4 regions of the Streptomyces marianii genome follow, and region 1 is predicted to be linked to each of the others. Evidence: riboswitches for the same ligand, from Rfam matches in the RefSeq annotation. Region 1 holds a riboswitch; each other region holds the start of a gene.
What was found. Region 1 has a riboswitch for cyclic di-AMP ahead of FEF34_RS14655 (C40 family peptidase). Riboswitches for the same ligand answer to the same signal wherever they lie in the genome.

Region 1 (3,734 bases):
ACGGCGCGCTGACCATGCTGGTGACGGGCGTGGCGCTGGTCGGACTGAACCAGGCGGACGACCAGCCCGTGAACAACCTCAAGATCGGCATCAAGCTCGCCGTGCTCGTGGTGATCATTGCACTGGTCTACGTCAAGCGGGACGAGGAGACCGTGGACAAGGGGGTGTTCGGGGCGGTCGGCGGCCTGACCCTGGCGAACGTCCTCATCGCGACCCTCTGGACCTGAGTGGTCCGAAGCCCCCGGGCGTCCGCCCGCGGCGGCGGCATCACGGCCGCGCGGCCCTGAGCCGCCCGGGAGCCTCCGCGGCGGAGCGGGCCCCGGGCCCGGTTCCCGCCGCACCGCCGGCCCCTCCCGTATACGGCTCGCGCCGCAACCCCCTCTTCCGAAGGGCGTTGCGGCGCGAGTCCGTGACTCCGCGAGTGCGGCGGTCACGGGCCTCCGGCCCGCGTGAACGCTACGCGGGCCGGATGCTGCTGTGGATCGGCATGTAGTAGATCGACTCCTCGCGGACGTTCGCGCCCGGCTTGGGGGCGTGGATCATCTTGCCGTCGCCGATGTAGATCCCGACGTGGCTGATGTCGTCGTAGAAGAAGACCAGGTCACCCGGGAGCAGGTCGGCCGTCGCCACACTCTGTCCGGCCTTCACCTGGTCCCAGGTGGTCCGGGGCAGGTCGACGCCCGCCGCGCGCCAGGCGGCCTGGGTGAGCCCGGAGCAGTCGTACGAGCTAGGGCCCGTCGCGCCCCAGACGTACGGCTTGCCGATCTGAGCCCGCGCGAAGGAGAGCACCTTCTCGGCCTTGGCCGCGTACGTGCCGCCGGTTGTTCCGGAAGCCGCCCCGGTGCCGGTGCCGGTGCCGGTGTCCGTGCCCGCCTGTTCCCGCTCCCGCTGCTCACGCTCCTGGAGCTGCCGCTCGGCCTCGGCCTCGGCCTCCGCCTCGGCCTTGGCCCTCGCCTCGGCCTTCCGGCGGGCTTCCTCCTCCTTCTTGCGCTCGAGTTCGGCGAGCCGCGCGCGCTCCTCGGCGGTCAGCTGCGACAGCAGCTCCCGCGCCTCGGCGAGCTTCTTCTGGACGGCCTGCTTCCTGGCGCGCAGCGAATCCTGAGAGTCCGTGAGCGTCTCCAGGCTCCTGGTGGCCTGGGCGCGTTGCTTCGCAGCCTCGGCCCGCTGGGTCTCGTGGTCGGCGACGGCTCCGCGCTGCTGCTCGGTCAGCCGGTCCATCAGTTGTGTCTGGTCGGCGTAGGACTGAGGGTTGTCGGCGAAGAGCAGTGCGGCGGTCGGGGTGACGGCGCCGGTGCGGTACTGGGCGGCCGCGTACGAACCGAGGGCACGCCGGGACTCGTTGAGGGCCTCCGTGCGCTCGGCGGCCTCGTCGAGGGCACGGTCCACCTTGCGGCGCTGCTGCTCGGTGGACTCCTTCGCCTTGTTGTACTCCTGGGTCGATGAACCAGCCTGGCGGTAGAGGTCGTCGACCTTCTTCTGGACTTCCTCGATGCTGGGCTTCGGGTCGGCTGTCGCATTCTGTGCCGAGAGGAGCGAGACCCCCGCTATGGCGGCCGTCGTGATCCCGACGGCAGGTGTGTTCGTACGTGTGCGGCTGCGCGGCTTGCGGTGCGACGCCAAGGCCGGCATCTCCTTCCGTGGAACGCCTACCGGGTTAGCTGTCGGGTTCGGACGGAACGGAAGGTTGCCCTACGGGCCAGGTGAAACCAGGCCCGATTCACCCCGGTTGTGCTTGAGTGGGTCCCCGGTTCCGAACTCCTCTGCGAGGGGCACGGATTCGGCGCGGCTGCCCGGCCGGCGTGGTTCGCCGAAGGGGGTACGGGCTGCCTGGGCGAGCACGCTAGCCAAAGTGTGGTGCTGCTGTGAAGGAGAGTGGTCGATATGCCCGATACATTTCCGTTACCTTGGCGCTATGTGTCCGTGTCATGACTGGAGGTGTCCGATGGTGATTCCCGCGAAGGCGGCAACGGGCTGTCGGCGGGGCCGCCTAGACTCGGAGAGCGATGAGCAGCCTCTTTGACGACAGTTTCCTGGCGGACCTCCAGCGCACCGCGGCCCCGGAGGAGCCCCCGCCACCGGAGGACGACGAGCACCCGCCCGCGGACGAGGTCCCGCACGACCTCTTCGAGGGCAGGTTCGACCTGCCCCCGTCCGGGGACGTCCACTACCGCAACGGTGCCCCGCGGCCCGTCATCGACCCGGCGGCCCTGCTCGACGGGCTGAACGAACAGCAGCGCGCCGCCGTCGTCCACACGGGATCGCCGCTGCTCATCGTCGCCGGCGCCGGCTCCGGCAAGACCCGGGTGCTGACCCACCGGATCGCCCATCTGCTGGCGACCCGCGACGTCCACCCCGGCCAGATACTGGCCATCACGTTCACCAACAAGGCCGCGGGCGAGATGAAGGAGCGCGTCGAGCAGCTCGTCGGCCCGCGCGCCCGCGCCATGTGGGTCTCCACCTTCCACAGCGCGTGTGTCCGCATACTGCGCCGCGAGAGCAAGAGGCTCGGCTTCACGTCGTCCTTCTCGATCTACGACGCCGCCGACTCCAAGCGGCTGATGGCACTGGTCTGCCGCGATCTGGACCTCGACCCGAAGCGGTACCCGCCGAAGTCGTTCAGCGCCAAGATCTCGAACCTGAAGAACGAGCTGATCGACGAGGAGGCCTTCGCCGACCAGGCAGGCGGGGGTGACGCCCAGGCCGGAGGCTTCGAGAAGACGCTGGCCGAGGCGTACCGGATGTACCAGGCCCGCCTGCGCGAGGCCAACGCGCTGGACTTCGACGACATCATCATGACGACGGTCCATCTGCTCCAGGCGTTCCCGGACGTCGCCGAGCACTACCGGCGCCGGTTCCGCCACGTCCTGGTCGACGAGTACCAGGACACCAACCACGCCCAGTACACACTCGTGCGCGAACTGGTCGGCACGGGCCACGACGACCTCGGCCCCGCCGAACTGTGCGTGGTGGGCGACGCCGACCAGTCGATCTACGCGTTCCGCGGTGCCACGATCCGCAACATCCTCCAGTTCGAGGAGGACTACCCGGACGCGACCACGATCCTGCTCGAGCAGAACTACCGCTCGTCCCAGACGATCCTCTCCGCGGCCAACGCCGTGATCGAGCGCAACGAGAGCCGCCGTCCCAAGAACCTGTGGACGAACGCGGGCGCCGGAGCGCAGATCACCGGCTACGTCGCGGACACCGAGCACGACGAGGCCCAGTTCGTCGCCGACGAGATCGACCGGCTGACGGACGCGGGCGGAGCCAAGGCCGGCGACGTGGCGGTCTTCTACCGGACCAACGCCCAGTCCCGTGTCTTCGAGGAGATCTTCATCCGCGTCGGCCTGCCGTACAAGGTCGTCGGCGGTGTGCGTTTCTACGAGCGCAAGGAGGTCCGGGACGTCCTGGCATACCTCCGCGTCCTCGCCAACCCCGAGGACAACGTGCCACTGCGGCGGATCCTGAACGTCCCGAAGCGCGGCATCGGCGAGCGCGCCGAGGCGATGATCGACGCGCTCGCCCTGCGGGAGAGGATCACGTTCCCGCAGGCGCTGCGCCGCGTCGACGAGGCGTACGGCATGGCAGCCCGCTCCGCCAACGCCGTGAAGCGCTTCAACACGCTCATGGAGGAGCTGCGCACGATCGTCGACTCGGGCGCGGGCCCCGCGGTGGTGCTGGAGGCCGTGCTGGAGCGGACCGGCTATCTCGCCGAGCTGCAGGCCTCCACCGAC
Region 2 (3,734 bases), 1.3 Mb from region 1:
GCGGGCCGCGGCGCCGGAGATTTCCGGCGCCGCGGCCCGCATATTTCCCCCGGGCTTTGCCCCAATTGCTTTTCCGGCAGCAGGAAAAAGCCCCCGGCACACAATGCCGCTCTTTGTATACGGTGCGACTGTTAAATACGGTCGCCCGCCGTGTTTACGGAATGTTGCGAAACCCTCACGCCGGTGGGGATCCGCAGCCGGTGCGCGCCCGTCGTCCGCTCGGCGTGCAGCGCCGTGAGCGCGCGGGCGCGCTCCGCGTCGCCGCGCGCCACCGCGTCCACGATCGCGCCGTGCTCGGCCCACGCCTCGACGGGACGGGCGGGACGCTCGACCGTGTACATCCACGCGATCTTGTGCCGGAGCTGGGTCAGCAGCGCGGTGAGCCCCGGGCTCCCGCACGCCTGGGCCAGGGTCTCGTGGAACCAGGCGCCGAGCGAGCGCAGGTCCTCGCCCTGACCGCGCCGGGCCCGGTCCTGGCCCAGTCTGACCAGCCCGCGCAACACCTTGAGGTGCGCCTCGCTGCGCCGCTGGGCGGCCCGGGCGGCGCCGAGGGGCTCCAGCAGCAGCCGTATCTCCAGCAGGTCGGCGGCCTCCTGCTCGGTGGGCTCGGCCACGCACGCTCCGGCATGCCGGCGGGTCACGACGAAGCCCTCCGACTCCAGGGTGCGCAGGGCCTCCCGGACCGGGACGCGCGAGACTCCGTAGCGGCGCGCCAGCTGCTCCTCGGTGAGGCGGCTGCCGCGCTCGAACGCACCGGAGACGATGTCGTCGCGGATCGCCGTGCATACCGAGCGCGCGGGAATGCGCATACCGAACCTCCGCTTTAATCGCCGCGAAACCCCGTCGAGCGACGTCTGTTTCGGTGACTCTATGGCAGGTGGCCGGAATTTCCGAAGACCCATGGTAATCCATGGTTATCTTTTGGCCTGAATACGCCGAAAGCCCCGGCTCGGAGAGGAGCCGGGGCCTCGGACGGAAAGGTGTGTGCGTCAGACGCGGACGCCGTGCGAGCGCAGGTACGACACCGGGTCGATGTCCGAGCCGTAGTCCTCGCCGGTGCGGGCCTCGAAGTGGAGGTGGGGACCGGACGAGTTCCCGGTCGATCCGGCGAGGCCGACCTGCTGGCCCGGGGTGACCTGCTGGCCGACCGAGACGCTGATCGAGGACAGGTGGCCGTACTGCGTGTACGTTCCGTCGTGCATGCGCAGGACGACGTTGTTGCCGTAGGCGCCGCCCCAGCCGGCCTCCACGACGGTGCCCATGCCGACGGCGACGACCTCGGTGCCGGAGGCGGCGTGGAAGTCGACGCCGGTGTGGCTGCCGGAGGACCACTGGGCACCCCCGGCGTGGTAGTCGGTGCTCACGTAGGAGCCGGCGACCGGGAGCGTGTACGTCATCAGCCGCTTGCGCTCGGCCTCTCGGGCGGCACGCTCCGCGGCGTCACGGGCGGCCTCCACCCGGAGCTCGGCCTTGCGCTTGGCCTCGGCCTCGGCCTTCTCCTGGGCCGCGACCAGGGCGGCCTCCTGCTGCTGGGCCTCCGCCTGGGCGTCGATCCGCTCGGCGAGCGAGTCGGCGGCGACGGCCTGGGTCAGGCCGGTGTCCTCGACGGGAGCGGAGACCTCGGCCTCGGCGGCGAAGGCCGGGGAGGCGAGAGTGCCGATGACGCCGGTGGTGGCGATGGCCGCGACGGAGGCGACGCCCGCGCTCTTGCGCGACAGGCGGCTCGGACCACGGTGCTTCCCGGTGGCACGGGTGAACGCCATGAAGTGGCTGATCCTTTCCTTCCTTCTCGCCTACCGGGTTAGCTGACGGGTTCGGAGCAGGAAGGTCTCCTACGGACCCCTCCGCACGGCGGCGAAGGCGCCCGATTCACCCCGGGGGACATATGGGTCCCCGGCTCCCCAGGCTCGCGCCGGACGGGGACTCGGCGATGGCTGCCCGATGCCGCGGGTGCGGCGCGTGCAACTGGCGGACAGCGCAGAAGACGCTAAGCCGATCTTCGCTCAATCACCAAACAGACACGGATATTTGTAGTGCACGCCACAGGGCAGACACCACTCCTCCCCATCAAACCGGACATAGGGGAAGGTCGTTCCGGGTACGCGAAAGGGCCCCGCCGGCGTGAAACCGGCGGAGCCCTTTCGCGTGCGCCGGAGCGCGAGCGGTCAATCAGCCCGTGACAACGGTCACTTCACCGATTCCGAGCGCCCGGACGGGCTCCTCGATCTCGGAGGCGTCCCCGACGAGGACCGTGACGAGCCGGTCCACGGGGAAGGCGCTGACGACCGCGGCGGTCGCCTCCACCGTGCCGGTCCCGGCAAGCCGCGCGTACAACTGGGCCTGGTAGTCGTCCGGGAGACCCTGCTCGACCTGGTCGGCCAGCGTGCCCGCCACGGAGGCGGCCGTCTCGTACTTCAGCGGCGCCACGCCCACCAGGTTCTGCACGGCGACATCGCGCTCCGCGTCGGTCAGGCCCTCCGCGGCGAGGGTGCGCAGCACCCTGAAGAGGTCGTCGAGCGCGGGACCGGTGTGCGGGGTGTCGACCGAGCCGCTGATGGCGAGCATCGCGGCACCGGAGGCCCCGCCCGGGGACGCCGGGGTGTCCGAGCGCAGCACCTGGCCGAAGGCCCGCACCCCGTAGGTGTAGCCCTTCTCCTCGCGCAGCACGCGGTCCAGGCGCGAGGTGAGCGTGCCACCGAGGCAGTAGGTGCCCAGGACCTGGGCGGGCCAGACCCGGTCGTGGCGGTCGGGGCCGATCCGGCCGATCAGCAACTGGGTCTGCACGGCGCCGGGGCGGTCGACGACGACGACGCGGCCGGTGTCGTCGGCGGTGATCTGCGGCATCGGGCGGCTCTCGGCCGAATCGCCCGTCCAGGCACCGAGCGTGTCGGTCAGCACGGCGTCCAGGTCCACCCCTTCGAGGTCACCGACGACCACGGCCGTGGCCGTGGCCGGGCGGACGTGCGCCTCGTAGAAGGCCCGGACCGCGGCGGAGTCGATGCGCTCGACGGTCTCCTCCGTGCCCTGCCGCGGCCGCGACATCCGGGAGGACGCCGGGAACAGCTGCCGGGAGAGCTCCTTCGCGGCCCGGCGGGCCGGGTTCGCCGTCTCGTGGGGGATCTCGTCCAGCCGGTTGCGCACGAGCCGCTCCACCTCGCTGTCGGCGAACAGCGGGGCGCGCAGCGCCTCGGCGAGCAGGCCGAGGGCCTTCGGCAGCCGCGAGACCGGCACCTCCAGGGAGATCCGCACCCCCGGGTGGTCGGCGTGGGAGTCGAGCGTGGCGCCACAGCGCTCCAACTCGGCGGCGAACTCCTCGGCCGAGTGCTTGTCCGTGCCCTCGGACAGTGCGCGGGCCATGATCGTGGCGACGCCGTCCAGCCCTTCGGGCTCGGCGTCCAGCGGTGCGTCGAGGAAGATCTCCACGGCCACGACCTGCTGGCCGGGACGGTGGCAGCGCAGCACGGTCAGCCCGTTGCCGAGCGTGCCCCGCTCGGGCGCGGGAAATGCCCAGGGCCTGGCCTCGCCGGGCTGCGGCTGCGGATGGAGGTCCATGGTCACGGCAGCGTCGGTCACTGATCCGCCCCCTCTGCGTCGTCGTTGTCCTCGGCGTTCCCGGCGTCGGCTCCGGCGACGGGCTCGTACACGAGCACCGCCCTGTTGTCCGGGCGCAGCCGGGCCTTGGCGACGGCCTGCACCTCGTCTGCGGTGACGTCGAGCACCCGCTTGACGGCGGT
Region 3 (3,734 bases), 1.8 Mb from region 1:
CTGAATCTGACGGACAGTCAAGACTGTGACTTTTACGTGATCTCCGCTGCACCGACTTGTGACTGACGTCGGAGTGCGGCTACGTTCACCCCGACTCCGGGTCATCGAGGTCAATCACCTCGAGAGTCCCTGGAGTTTTCTGTAGTCACACGGAAGGCGCACCGCATGCTGTCCGGGAACGGCCGACACCGCCGACCTCGTCAGGTCCCCGCCCTCATCGTCGCGGCAGGGGTGACCGGATCGGCCATCGCCATCCCGCTGCTCGGCGCGGGTTCCGCGTCCGCCGCCGACACCGCCACCTGGAACCGCGTCGCGGACTGCGAGAGCGGCGGCGACTGGAGTGCCAACCTCGGCAACGGTTACTACGGCGGCCTCCAGATGTCCCAGGAGATATGGGAGGCCTACGGCGGCACCGCGTACGCGCCGCGCGCGGACCTCGCCAGCCCCTCCGAGCAGATCTCGGTCGCCGAGATGGTGCTCGCCGCCCAGGGTGCCTCCGCCTGGCAGAGCTGCGGATCGATCACGGGTCTGGGCGGCGGTGGCTCCGAGTCCACCGGCACCCCGTCGGCCGACCCGCTGGGCGATGTCGTGAAGGGACCCTCGTTCGGTGACGGGGCGGACGCCGTGCCCGAGCCGGATGCCGGGGACCCCTTGCCTGCCGGATCCCGGTCGGGCCCGGGCGAGTCCGCCTCCGAGTCGCCCGAGTCGCCCGAGCCGTCCGGGCAGTCCTCCTCGCCGGCCGGGTCCCCGCAGCCCGCCGGATCCGCCGAGGGCTCCGCCGGGAGCGCGGAGGCGTCCGGCGAGGCGGGGGCGGAGGCGGGCACCGGCAAGCATCGGGGCACCCCCGCCACCGAAGGGGATGAGGCAGGCAATTCGGGCGATGACCATGAATCTGGTCGACATGCCTCACTGGGTGATGGAGCGACGCGGGATGGTGCCGTCACGGGAGACGAGTACGTCGTCCGCATCGGCGACAACCTCTCGTCGATCGCCGACGCGAACCAGGTGCCCGGCGGCTGGCCCGCCCTCTATGAGGCGAACCAGGACGTCGTCGGCTCCGACGCGGACCTCATCCTGCCTGGCCAGAGTCTCGATCTCGGCCCGGAAAAGGGCCAGTTGAAGGAGTAGTTCGGGCGCTTATGTCCGGTTCTGTGCGAGTGAGACAAGAGTCTCTTCCGGTCAACTGGCGCTGCTAGCCGGTCAACTCCGGTCATCGCGGCTCCCACCTGCGAAAACGGACATGTTGCCCCGTCAGTTTTGGGCGATTTCTCCCCGATGTTCGTCTTTGAACATCGGGGAGACGTGTGTCTACGGTCTGAACCGCTCGCAACGCGGGCCCCGTCGACCGCACGCCGAATCCTGCCGGCGGCCGCCGGGAACAGTCGTCGCGCAAGCGCCGAAGGCAGGAGCGGGGGACCCAAGGTAAGTGCCGGACAGGCCCGATGAGGGCTGCCCGGCTAGGGGTGGAGCCGTGCGTTCGTCGCACGGCCGGGCACCACATCGGCCCGAACCCGACAGCTCACCTCGCAGGCGTCGGTGAGGAGAACTTCGATGCTGCTTTCCGGCAAGGGCAAGCACCGTCGCCCGACGGTCTTCCAGCGGTCCACCCGTGTCGCCACGCTCGCCGGTGTGGCCGGCGCCGCCATCGCCGCCCCGCTGATGGCCTCGGGCACCGCGTCCGCCGCCACCGCCTCCGAGTGGGACGCCGTCGCCCAGTGCGAGTCCGGCGGCAACTGGTCGATCAACACCGGCAACGGCTACTACGGCGGGCTGCAGTTCTCGGCCTCCACCTGGGCCGCCTACGGGGGCACCGCGTTCGCCCCCACCGCCGACAAGGCCAGCAAGGCGCAGCAGATCCAGATCGCCGAGAAGGTCCTGGCGGGCCAGGGCAAGGGTGCCTGGCCGAACTGCGGCACCGGACTGTCGAACGCCTCGTACGGCGGAGCCGCCCCGGCCGCCCCCAAGGCCGCCGAGCCCAAGGCCGAGCCCGCCGCCCCGAAGCGAGCCGAGGCCCCGACCAGCCGCTCCGAGCGCGCCGCCGCCCCGGTCAAGAAGGGCGACGGCGAGTACACGGTCAAGGCCGGCGACACCCTCAGCGGGATCGCCGACTCCGAGAAGGTCAAGGGCGGCTGGAAGAAGCTGTTCGAGCTGAACAAGGACATCGTCGAGGACGCGAACGTCATCCACCCCGGCCAGAAGCTCCACCTGAGCTGATGCCCGGCCCGGGGACCCTCGCGGTCACCCCCGGCCCCGGCCCTGCGTGGCATCCCCCGTACTCCCCGCTGTCCGGCGGGCACGGGGGGTACTCCAGGGCCGGGGTCTTTGTCCGTTCCGGCCGGTTTTCCGTCCCACGGGGCGGGCATCTGCCGGACGATGCCACCCGGGCGGTTAGGCTCTTGCCGCAAGGCCGAAGCGGCCCTGCACCGACACGGCCCCGCTTGTGTCACCTCACGCGTCACATCCCAGAAGGAGATGCTCGTGCCGTCCATCGACGTCGTCGTAGCCCGGGAAATCCTGGACTCCCGAGGCAACCCCACGGTCGAGGTCGAGGTCGGCCTCGACGACGGCAGCACCGGCCGTGCTGCCGTTCCGTCCGGTGCGTCCACCGGCGCCTTCGAGGCCCTCGAGCTCCGCGACGGCGACCCGAACCGCTACCTTGGCAAGGGCGTCGAGAAGGCCGTCCTCGCCGTCATCGAGCAGATCGGCCCCGAGCTCGTCGGCTACGACGCCACCGAGCAGCGCCTGATCGACCAGGCGATGTTCGACCTCGACGCCACCCCAGACAAGTCCTCCCTCGGCGCCAACGCGATCCTCGGCGTCTCCCTCGCCGTCGCGCACGCCGCCTCCGAGGCGTCCGACCTGCCGCTGTTCCGCTACCTCGGCGGCCCGAACGCGCACCTGCTGCCCGTTCCGATGATGAACATCCTGAACGGCGGCTCGCACGCCGACTCCAACGTGGACATCCAGGAGTTCATGATCGCGCCCATCGGCGCGGAGTCCTTCTCCGAGGCCCTGCGCTGGGGCACCGAGGTCTACCACACCCTGAAGAAGGTCCTGAAGGAGAAGGGACTCTCCACCGGACTCGGCGACGAGGGCGGCTTCGCCCCGAACCTGGGCTCCAACCGCGATGCCCTCGACCTCATCCTCGAGGCGATCAAGAAGGCCGGCTACACGCCGGGCAAGGACATCGCGCTCGCGCTCGACGTCGCCGCCTCCGAGTTCTACAAGGACGGCGCCTACGAGTTCGAGGGCAAGTCCCGCTCGGCCGCCGAGATGACCGAGTACTACGAGGAGCTGGTCTCCGCCTACCCGCTGGTCTCGATCGAGGACCCGCTGTTCGAGGACGACTGGGACGGCTGGAAGACGATCACCGAGAAGCTCGGTGCCAAGGTCCAGCTGGTCGGCGACGACCTGTTCGTGACCAACCCCGAGCGCCTCGCCCGCGGTATCGACGAGGCCGCCGCCAACGCCCTCCTGGTCAAGGTCAACCAGATCGGCTCGCTGACCGAGACCCTCGACGCGGTCGAGCTGGCCCAGCGCAGCGGCTTCAAGTGCATGATGTCCCACCGATCCGGCGAGACCGAGGACGTCACCATCGCCGACCTGGCCGTCGCCACCAACTGCGGTCAGATCAAGACCGGTGCCCCGGCCCGTTCCGAGCGCGTCGCCAAGTACAACCAGCTCCTGCGCATCGAGGAGATCCTCGACGACGCCGCGGTGTACGCCGGCCGCAG
Region 4 (3,734 bases), 1.2 Mb from region 1:
ACCGAGGGCTTCCTCGTCGGGCTCGGTCTCGCCGTACTGCCGGTGCCCCTGCTGATGGGGGCGTTCCGCTGGCTGGACCGGGTGGAGCCGGGGCCCTGGCGGAACCTCGTCTTCGCCTTCGCCTGGGGGGCCTGCGCGGCCGCCCTCGTCGCGATCATCGCCAACTCGTTCGCGACCCAGTGGATAGCCACGGCCACGGCCGATCCGACGCACGCGGACACGATCGGTGCGACCGTCATCGCCCCCGTGGTCGAGGAGACCGCCAAGGCGGCCGCGGTGCTTCTGTTGTTCCTCTTCCGGAGACGGGACTTCACCGGCCTCGTCGACGGTGTCGTGATCGCCGGTTTCACGGCGACGGGCTTCGCGTTCACCGAGAACATCCTCTATCTCGGCAACGCCTTCGGCGAGGACCAGGAGTTCGGGACCTCCGGCTTCGCCTCCGTCACGGCCGCCACCTTCTTCGTACGGATCGTGATGTCTCCGTTCGCGCACCCGCTGTTCACGGTGCTCACGGGCATCGGTTTCGGGCTGGCGGCCGCCACCGCGCGGGACCGGACGGTCCGCAGGGTCGCACTGCCCGTACTCGGCCTGCTCCTCTCCATGGGCATGCACGCCCTGTGGAACGGCTCGGGCATCTTCGGCCCTCTGGGTTTCTACGCGGTGTACGCGGCGTTCATGGTGCCCGCCTTCGGTCTGCTGACCTGGCTGGCGGTGTGGACCCGGCAGCGTGAGCTGCGCACGGTCGCGGCGGAACTGCCGGCCTATGCCGCGGCCGGCTGGCTGGCGCCCACCGAGCCGCTGGCCCTGTCCTCGATGAAGGCCCGCACGATGGCCCGCGATCTGGCGGGCCGCACCCACGGCGCCGCCGCCGCGCGTGCCGTCTCCGAGTACGAGGTGTTCGCCACCTCCCTGGCCTTCCTCCGCCACCGGGCCGAGCGGGGCACGGCCGGGCCGGACTTCGCCGCCCGGGAGCAGGAGCTGCTGCACCATCTGTGGCAGCGCCGGGATCTCGCGGGCCCGGCTCTGACGTACGCCGCCCGCGCGACGGGCCGCGCCTGGCAGCCCCCTCCCCATCTGGACTACAGCGGCTTCAACCCCTACCGCGGCTGACGCCACCCCGGCGGGCGCCCGGGGCCTGCGGGAACGCCGGCGGTGCATGGATGCCGGCAGGCGCAGCCGGGCATGCACAGCCGACGGCCCGGTGGACGTCGGTGGGACGTCACCGGGCCGTCGTCGGCCGGAGCACGAGGCTCCACAAGGATGGGCCGGAGCACGGGGCTCCGGGCCAACGGCTACCGCAGCGCGCGGCTCCGTGCCGATGGATCAGACGGAGAGGCCCTTGTCCCGCAGCCACGCGGCGGGGTCGACCCCGTCGCCACCCGGGGTGTGCACCTCGAGGTGGAGGTGCGGGCCGGTGACGTTGCCGGTGGCGCCGACGCGGCCGATGGTCTCGGAGGTGGAGACCTTCTGCCCCACGCCGACGGTCATCGACGACAGGTGGCTGTACCAGACCTCGGTGCCGTCCTCGAGCTCCAGCACGATGCGGTAGCCGTACGAACCGGACCAGCCTGCCGACTTGATGGTGCCGCCGTGCACGGCCTTGACGGGGGTGCCCGTCGGTGCGGCGAAGTCGAGACCCGTGTGGTAGCCGGAGGACCACATGGATCCGGCCTGCCCGTAGGTGGAGGTCAGCGTGTACGACGAGGTCGGCAGCGAATAACTCGCGGCGAGCTTGGCGAGGCGCTCGGCCTCCGCCTTGCGGGCGGCCTCCTCCGCGGCCTTGCGCTCGGCCTCCGCGGCCTTGCGCTCGGCCTCGGCGGCCGCTTCGGCGGCCTCGGTCGCCTGCCGCTTCGCCTCGGCGGCGGCCTGCTCCACGGCGGCCTGCTCGGCAGCCGCCCGGGCCTCAGCCTCGGCCTTGGCCTGCTGCTGCTCGGCCTGCTGGAGGATCCGGGCGCGCAGGGCCTCGCCCGCGTCACCACCCTGGACGGTGATGTCGGCCGTGGTGAGCGGTCCGTCCGCGACTGCCTCGTCGCCGGAGTCGTCCGACATCAAGGAGCCGACACCGGGCAGCGATTCGGCGTCGGGGAGTTTGTCCGCGATGACGTCGGGCAGGGAAATGGAGACCGCGGGCTTGTCCTGGGCGGTGGCCATACCACCCGCACCGACCGCGGCGATGACACCGACACCGAGGACGGTGGAGCTCCGTGCGAGCGCGTTGCGTTGCTTGACGACGCGGTGCCTGCCACGGACGGGACGGACCGATTCCTCGGTCGGGTTCCACTCCTCCGCCCCGGGGGCGGGAGCCCACTGGTCGCTGGGGACCCACTGCGCAGTGGGGGGCTCCTGGAGGGCAGGCTCGTTGGACGCCACGGAGGCGTTCTCCTTTCCTTCCTTCTCGCCTACCGGGTTAGCTGACGGGTTCGGAGCAGGAAGGTCTCCTACGGGCACCGCGAAGTGCCCGATTCACCCCAATAGTTGGTTCCCCGGTTCCCTTGCGGGATTCGGCGCGTGCGCACGGTGCCGTCTCTGGCGACGACTGGGACGACCGCGCTGCGTTATCGAACGTTAATAGAGACCGAGCCCGGATTCCAAGGCGTTCCGACTGATCATTAAGGATGTTGGCCGGGACTTACCTGCAACAACATCCCCGAAACGGACAAGTTGATGGACCTTCATTCGACCCAAAGCTTCTGATGGTTCGTCAGTTGTTATGCGGAGGGCTCCCCTCCGATCACGTTCCGTGGCATTGCGCTTCTCAGGCAGCCCTCACGCCCCACATGCCTCACCGGCACCGAACCGCCAAGTGGCGAGGCGCCCCGCCCCTCACGGCGGGACCGGCGCCATCCCGCGCCGTGGCGGCCTCCGCCCCTCCCCCCGGGTGACCGCGAGCAGCGCCATGTCGTCCGTCGCCGCCCCTCCCGTGTGCCTTCGCACATCGGCGACGACCGCGTCCAGCAGTTCCTCCGGGCCGGAGAAGGCCCGGCCGCCCAGCCGCCGGCGCGGGTCGTACATGACGCCGTGCGCGTCCCGTGCCTCGGACAGGCCGTCGGTGTAGAGGAGGAGCGTGCCACCGGGCGGATAGGGGGTCTCGGACGTCCGGTCCGGCCAGGCCCCGAGGCCGATCCCCAGGGGCAGCGCCCGCTCGGGCGGATCCAGCACGACCAGCGCGCCGTCCGCCCCGAGCAGCAGCGGCGGAGGGTGCCCCCGGTTGACGATCCTGATCCGATCGCCGTCACGCGGGATCTCGGCGAGCACGGCGGTGGTGAAGCCCTCGACGGCGCCGAACCCGGATTCCCACGCGCCCTCCCGTGCGAGCGCCCGCTCCAGCCGCTGCGCCACCCCCGCCAGCGAGTCCTCCTGCTCGGCGGCCTCCCGGAAGGCGCCCAGCACCAAGGCGACCGTCCCGACCACGCCCAGACCCTTCCCCTGCACGTCGCCCACGATCAGCCGCACCCCGTACGGGGTCTTCTGCGCGGCGTACAGGTCCCCGCCGATGAACGCGTCCTGCTCGGCCGCCTCGTACCGGGCGGCGATCTGAAGGCCGTCGATCCGCTCGTCCGGCGTGGGCAGCACGGCCCGCTGCGCGGCCTCCGCGACGACGCGGGCCGACGCCAGGCGCTCACCGCTGCGCCGCACGATCCGGTTGATGAAGAGGGCCAGTACGGAGACCGTGAACACGGTCAGCGACTCGGTGACGGCAGGGATCCCCTGGAGCCTCTCGCTGTAGACGTGCA

Region 2: it holds a riboswitch for cyclic di-AMP, as region 1 does, so the genes downstream of both, FEF34_RS09045 (M23 family metallopeptidase) here and FEF34_RS14655 (C40 family peptidase) in region 1, are expected to answer to the same signal.
Region 3: it holds a riboswitch for cyclic di-AMP, as region 1 does, so the genes downstream of both, FEF34_RS22920 (LysM peptidoglycan-binding domain-containing protein) here and FEF34_RS14655 (C40 family peptidase) in region 1, are expected to answer to the same signal.
Region 4: it holds a riboswitch for cyclic di-AMP, as region 1 does, so the genes downstream of both, FEF34_RS20265 (M23 family metallopeptidase) here and FEF34_RS14655 (C40 family peptidase) in region 1, are expected to answer to the same signal.

What each region holds. Positions count from the first base shown of each region.
Region 1 covers NZ_VAWE01000001.1:3,291,060-3,294,793, reverse strand. Annotated here, with positions in the region: gene FEF34_RS14660 (hypothetical protein) at 1-227, shown strand, start outside; gene FEF34_RS14655 (C40 family peptidase) at 457-1,629, opposite strand; cyclic di-AMP (ydaO/yuaA leader) riboswitch at 1,628-1,793, opposite strand; gene pcrA (DNA helicase PcrA) at 2,004-3,734, shown strand, end outside.
Region 2 covers NZ_VAWE01000001.1:2,027,970-2,031,703, forward strand. Annotated here, with positions in the region: gene FEF34_RS09040 (GntR family transcriptional regulator) at 132-809, opposite strand; gene FEF34_RS09045 (M23 family metallopeptidase) at 990-1,763, opposite strand; cyclic di-AMP (ydaO/yuaA leader) riboswitch at 1,777-1,940, opposite strand; gene FEF34_RS09050 (M16 family metallopeptidase) at 2,170-3,552, opposite strand; gene FEF34_RS09055 (M16 family metallopeptidase) at 3,570-3,734, opposite strand, start outside.
Region 3 covers NZ_VAWE01000001.1:5,070,713-5,074,446, forward strand. Annotated here, with positions in the region: gene FEF34_RS22910 (cytochrome P450 family protein) at 1-4, shown strand, start outside; gene FEF34_RS43955 (LysM peptidoglycan-binding domain-containing protein) at 166-1,128, shown strand; cyclic di-AMP (ydaO/yuaA leader) riboswitch at 1,385-1,548, shown strand; gene FEF34_RS22920 (LysM peptidoglycan-binding domain-containing protein) at 1,552-2,214, shown strand; gene eno (phosphopyruvate hydratase) at 2,479-3,734, shown strand, end outside.
Region 4 covers NZ_VAWE01000001.1:4,490,494-4,494,227, reverse strand. Annotated here, with positions in the region: gene FEF34_RS20270 (PrsW family intramembrane metalloprotease) at 1-1,110, shown strand, start outside; gene FEF34_RS20265 (M23 family metallopeptidase) at 1,324-2,370, opposite strand; cyclic di-AMP (ydaO/yuaA leader) riboswitch at 2,382-2,517, opposite strand; gene FEF34_RS20260 (PP2C family protein-serine/threonine phosphatase) at 2,824-3,734, opposite strand, start outside.